Regions from separate parts of the Mesobacillus sp. S13 genome, predicted to be linked through region 2. Evidence: a T-box and tRNA genes for the amino acid it is inferred to sense, from the RefSeq annotation. Region 2 holds a T-box; the other holds one or more tRNA genes.
What was found. The T-box of region 2 lies ahead of alaS (alanine--tRNA ligase). A T-box ahead of a tRNA ligase gene usually reads a tRNA of that ligase, here a tRNA-Ala.

Region 1 (3,207 bases), 1.4 Mb from region 2:
ATGAGCTAACTCATAACTCTTTCTTGGAGAGTTTGATCCTGGCTCAGGACGAACGCTGGCGGCGTGCCTAATACATGCAAGTCGAGCGGATCTTCATTAGCTTGCTTTTGAAGATCAGCGGCGGACGGGTGAGTAACACGTGGGCAACCTGCCTGTAAGACTGGGATAACTTCGGGAAACCGGAGCTAATACCGGATAATCCTTTCCCTCACATGAGGGAAAGCTGAAAGACGGTTTCGGCTGTCACTTACAGATGGGCCCGCGGCGCATTAGCTAGTTGGTGAGGTAACGGCTCACCAAGGCAACGATGCGTAGCCGACCTGAGAGGGTGATCGGCCACACTGGGACTGAGACACGGCCCAGACTCCTACGGGAGGCAGCAGTAGGGAATCTTCCGCAATGGACGAAAGTCTGACGGAGCAACGCCGCGTGAGCGATGAAGGCCTTCGGGTCGTAAAGCTCTGTTGTCAGGGAAGAACAAGTACCGGAGTAACTGCCGGTACCTTGACGGTACCTGACCAGAAAGCCACGGCTAACTACGTGCCAGCAGCCGCGGTAATACGTAGGTGGCAAGCGTTGTCCGGAATTATTGGGCGTAAAGCGCGCGCAGGCGGTTCCTTAAGTCTGATGTGAAAGCCCCCGGCTCAACCGGGGAGGGTCATTGGAAACTGGGGAACTTGAGTGCAGAAGAGGAGAGCGGAATTCCACGTGTAGCGGTGAAATGCGTAGAGATGTGGAGGAACACCAGTGGCGAAGGCGGCTCTCTGGTCTGTAACTGACGCTGAGGCGCGAAAGCGTGGGGAGCGAACAGGATTAGATACCCTGGTAGTCCACGCCGTAAACGATGAGTGCTAAGTGTTAGAGGGTTTCCGCCCTTTAGTGCTGCAGCAAACGCATTAAGCACTCCGCCTGGGGAGTACGGCCGCAAGGCTGAAACTCAAAGGAATTGACGGGGGCCCGCACAAGCGGTGGAGCATGTGGTTTAATTCGAAGCAACGCGAAGAACCTTACCAGGTCTTGACATCCTCTGACAACCCTAGAGATAGGGCGTTCCCCTTCGGGGGACAGAGTGACAGGTGGTGCATGGTTGTCGTCAGCTCGTGTCGTGAGATGTTGGGTTAAGTCCCGCAACGAGCGCAACCCTTGATCTTAGTTGCCAGCATTCAGTTGGGCACTCTAAGGTGACTGCCGGTGACAAACCGGAGGAAGGTGGGGATGACGTCAAATCATCATGCCCCTTATGACCTGGGCTACACACGTGCTACAATGGATGGAACAAAGGGCTGCAAAACCGCGAGGTCGAGCCAATCCCATAAATCCATTCTCAGTTCGGATTGCAGGCTGCAACTCGCCTGCATGAAGCCGGAATCGCTAGTAATCGCGGATCAGCATGCCGCGGTGAATACGTTCCCGGGCCTTGTACACACCGCCCGTCACACCACGAGAGTTTGTAACACCCGAAGTCGGTGGGGTAACCTTTTGGAGCCAGCCGCCTAAGGTGGGACAGATGATTGGGGTGAAGTCGTAACAAGGTAGCCGTATCGGAAGGTGCGGCTGGATCACCTCCTTTCTAAGGATATTGCCGTAATGGCAATCGGAATGCGAACCTTCTGGTTCGTACTGTTGACTGCTTGTTTGTTTAGTTTTGAGGGAGTAATTCCTCTCTATATGATATATGGGCCTATAGCTCAGCTGGTTAGAGCGCACGCCTGATAAGCGTGAGGTCGGTGGTTCGAGTCCACTTAGGCCCACCATATATCTTTCATAATGGGGCCTTAGCTCAGCTGGGAGAGCGCCTGCCTTGCACGCAGGAGGTCAGCGGTTCGATCCCGCTAGGCTCCACCATGTCGCTTTTATAGCACATGCATTTGTTCCTTGAAAACTAGATAATCGTAAGTAAGAAGAACCAAGAAAAACCGAGTGATCGCCATTTTAGTTTTCTCTCTATTCAATTAGAGAAATGACCTTTTAGGTTAAGTTAGAAAGGGCGCACGGTGGATGCCTTGGCACTAGGAGCCGATGAAGGACGGGACTAACACCGATATGCTTCGGGGAGCTGTAAGTAAGCTTTGATCCGGAGATTTCCGAATGGGGAAACCCACTGTTCGTAATGGAACAGTATCTTTACCTGAATACATAGGGTATTGAAGGCAGACCCGGGGAACTGAAACATCTAAGTACCCGGAGGAAGAGAAAGCAAACGCGATTCCCTGAGTAGCGGCGAGCGAAACGGGACATAGCCCAAACCAAGAGGCTTGCCTCTTGGGGTTGTAGGACACTCTACATGGAGTTACAAAGGAACGGGGTAGATGAAGTGGTCTGGAAAGGCCCGTCAGAGAAGGTAAAAACCCTGTAGTTGAAACTTCGTTCCCTCCTGAGTGGATCCTGAGTACGGCGGGACACGAGAAATCCCGTCGGAAGCTGGGAGGACCATCTCCCAAGGCTAAATACTCCCTAGTGACCGATAGTGAACCAGTACCGTGAGGGAAAGGTGAAAAGCACCCCGGAAGGGGAGTGAAAGAGATCCTGAAACCGTGTGCCTACAAGTAGTCAGAGCCCGTTCATGGGTGATGGCGTGCCTTTTGTAGAATGAACCGGCGAGTTACGATTACATGCAAGGTTAAGTTGAGAAGACGGAGCCGCAGCGAAAGCGAGTCTGAATAGGGCGAATGAGTATGTGGTCGTAGACCCGAAACCAGGTGATCTACCCATGTCCAGGGTGAAGGTTGGGTAACACCAACTGGAGGCCCGAACCCACGCACGTTGAAAAGTGCGGGGATGAGGTGTGGGTAGCGGAGAAATTCCAATCGAACTTGGAGATAGCTGGTTCTCTCCGAAATAGCTTTAGGGCTAGCCTCACGTTGTAAGAGTCTTGGAGGTAGAGCACTGTTTGGACTAGGGGCCCTCATCGGGTTACCGAATTCAGACAAACTCCGAATGCCAAAGACTTATCCGTGGGAGTCAGACTGCGAGTGATAAGATCCGTAGTCAAAAGGGAAACAGCCCAGACCACCAGCTAAGGTCCCAAAGTATACGTTAAGTGGAAAAGGATGTGGAGTTGCTTAGACAACCAGGATGTTGGCTTAGAAGCAGCCACCATTTAAAGAGTGCGTAATAGCTCACTGGTCGAGTGACTCTGCGCCGAAAATGTACCGGGGCTAAACGTATCACCGAAGCTGTGGATTGACATCTTAGATGTCAGTGGTA
Region 2 (3,207 bases):
CGCACCCTGAACCATGCCACTGCCTTTTTCTTTCTCCTTCTTGATCAGCTCGGAAAGAATCGCAAGGCCTTCGTTGAGCGTTTCATGGAAACGGTCTTCTTCATTCTTGATGACCTTCTGGATGAACTCTGTCTTTTCTTTTACTTCAGGATAGAAGTCATGCATGATTTCGCCAACAACAGGCACAAGCTCGTACATGAATGGACGGTTGATGTCCAGCTTTTTCGCATAACGTACAGCGCGGCGCAATAAACGGCGAAGTACATAGCCTCGGCCTTCATTCGAAGGAAGTGCACCGTCACCGACAGCAAAGGCTACCGTACGGATGTGATCGGCAATTACTTTAAATGCTTCATCCTTCTCTTTGGACTGTCCGTATTTTTCACCGGAGATTTCTTCAGTCGCATTGATGATTGGCATGAACAAATCTGTTTCAAAGTTTGTCGGAACGTCCTGTACGACAGAAGCCATACGCTCAAGCCCCATGCCTGTATCAATATTTTTCTTCGGCAGCGGAGTGTATGTTCCGTCAGGATTATGGTTGAATTCAGAGAACACAAGATTCCAAACCTCTAAATAACGATCATTTTCCCCTCCAGGATATAGTTCTGGATCTTCAGGGTCATTGCCATACTCAGGCCCTCTGTCATAGAAGATTTCTGTGTTCGGACCACTTGGACCTTCACCGATATCCCAGAAGTTCCCCTCAAGGCGGATGATGCGTTCTTCAGGAACACCGATTTTCTCTCTCCAGATATTGAATGCTTCGTCGTCCTCCGGATGAATGGTCACGGAAAGCTTTTCAGGATCAAAACCAATCCATTTTTCATCCGTAAGGAATTCCCATGCAAATTCAATTGCTTCTACCTTGAAATAGTCACCGATCGAGAAGTTTCCAAGCATCTCAAAGAATGTGTGGTGGCGCGCTGTCTTTCCGACATTTTCGATATCGTTTGTACGAATCGATTTTTGCGCATTAGTGATACGCGGGTTTGCCGGAATCACACGGCCATCAAAATACTTTTTCAATGTCGCTACACCACTGTTGATCCAAAGAAGGGAAGGATCATCATGAGGGACAAGCGATGCACTCGGCTCAATTGCGTGGCCCTTTTCCTTAAAGAAATCCAGATACATTTTCCTGATTTCAGCACCTGTCAGTTTTTTCATAAAACTAACCTCCTAAACCCAAATGAAATTTAAGCTTTCAGGGATTTTAGGCAACAAAAAAAGCCCTCATCCCTGGACAGGGACGAGAGCTTGCTCGCGGTACCACCCTGATTATGGACGCAAAGTCGTGCGCCCATCTCTCAAAAACGCTTTAACGCAGCTGCTACGGCAGGTTTTGCCTGCACTCCGGAATAGCCTTCTGTTATCCTTCACCGGGAATTCTCTCAGCCTGGGAATCCCTCTCTGGACGATGGTCTATAACATACTCGTTCCTTCTACATTTTTCGAATTATTAATCTATAGCCGAATTATATATAGCCTGTTGCACTTTGTCAAACGACTTGGCAAAAATTACGAGGGACGCTCTTTCTTTCTCTCAAGTATGATATGGTCTTTTGCATGAATGAGTGCCGCTCTTAGGACCACCAGGACAGGAACGGCAAGAATAAGGCCAAGGATGCCGCCTATCTCTTCTCCCGCCAGCAGCGCAAACATGATCATCAGCGGATGCATATGCAGGCTTTTACCGACAATGAGCGGGGACAAGATATTTCCCTCGAGAAACTGCAGTGAAAAGACAATTACGAGTGAAAGAAGCACCATTTTCACAGACATTGTTGCTGCGATGATCACAGCCGGAATCGCTCCAATGATGGGCCCGAAATATGGAATCACATTCGTGATCCCGACTATCGCTCCTAATAGCAGCGAATACTTGATGCCTGCCATCCAAAAAAACAAGGAGGAAAGGACACCAATGATTAGGCAAATGAGCAGCTGCCCACGGATATAGCTTCCGAGAGACTTATCGACCTCATGCAGGAACTTTGTGCCTGGCTGCCTCCACTGCCGGGGCGTCAGATACCAGGCCGCTTTTTTCATGACATCGAAATCCTTCAGCATGTAAAAAGCGATAAATGGGATCACTGCAATCGTCAAAATTGAATTAATGATATCCATCAGGAATGTCATCGTACCAGCGAGCACTCCATCAAGCCATTGTTCCATCCGGGTAATTCCATCCTCGATCCTCTCATGTATCCCTGCCGGCCAAGTGGAGGTCTGATCAACAATGTTATTGACCATTTGCCTATATTGCTCGGCAAAATACGGCGCATTCTCCGCTAAATCGCCCAGCTGACGGATCATTGCTGGTATCCCTTTGTAAAAAGCAAAACCAGCTCCGCCAAAAAATAAAATATAGATGACCAAGATCGAAACTCCGCGATGAAGCCCTCTTTGGTGAAGGGCTTCCACAATAGGGTGGAGGAGATATGTAATGAAGGCAGCCACAGAAAAAGGCACAAGCAGCGAAATCAAAATTTCCAAAAACGGAACCCATATGGCCTGCAATTTGATGAAAACAAAAAGCACAATGAATAAAAGGAGAAGGAATCCAAGCCGGTAATACCATTTCATCTGGATATTCATCATCTTCACCCTCCTTCCTGTTTATTCTTGAAAGAAAGGCGGTGGATTATGCATTTTAGTCTGTCTGTAGGTATTTTAATGCTTATTAGAACGTTCACACTGCATTCAAAGTAGTAAAAAACCCCTGTAAAAATCACAGGGGTTTAAAGTTAAGACTGTCGCTACATCTTAAAATAAAGCTTTGGTCATCTTCTTGCCTAGCTTTTTCATCTTCCTGCCAGACATCATATTATTGTTAGACGTATAGTTGTACGCTGCCATGCCAGCACCAAAAGCAATTACGGAGGTTAACATTTTATTCAATGTGCTTCACCTCTTCGATTTATTTTATATGCCGTATTGACGTTGATCTTCTTCAAATAAATCATCAAGTGAGCTCAATGTTCCATCTTCTTCGACTTGATGGGTATGGATCAAGCCTTTATTCAGAGACAGTTCGATGAAGCAATTCCAGCAGTAATATTGGTTGATGCCAATTTTACCGATATCCTTGCTCCTGCAATTGGGACAACTTAACATAAGGGACACCTCATCTCGATTTGACAGTGACGACGATGGCATCCTTTCCGATTGCAGGCGGACCAGTGGTCTTAATGACACGCTTCC

Region 1: it has a tRNA-Ala gene. The T-box ahead of alaS (alanine--tRNA ligase) is inferred to sense a tRNA for this amino acid. The anticodon was not compared.

The regions. Positions count from the first base shown of each region.
Region 1 covers NZ_CP084622.1:32,968-36,174, forward strand. Annotated here, with positions in the region: rRNA gene LGO15_RS00165 (16S ribosomal RNA) at 21-1,570, shown strand; tRNA gene LGO15_RS00170 (tRNA-Ile) at 1,678-1,754, shown strand; tRNA gene LGO15_RS00175 (tRNA-Ala) at 1,770-1,845, shown strand; rRNA gene LGO15_RS00180 (23S ribosomal RNA) at 1,972-3,207, shown strand, end outside.
Region 2 covers NZ_CP084622.1:3,389,764-3,392,970, forward strand. Annotated here, with positions in the region: gene alaS (alanine--tRNA ligase) at 1-1,170, opposite strand, end outside; T-box leader at 1,246-1,457, opposite strand; gene LGO15_RS17430 (AI-2E family transporter) at 1,522-2,601, opposite strand; gene LGO15_RS17435 (YrzQ family protein) at 2,770-2,895, opposite strand; gene LGO15_RS17440 (hypothetical protein) at 2,929-3,120, opposite strand; gene LGO15_RS17445 (PRC-barrel domain-containing protein) at 3,131-3,207, opposite strand, start outside.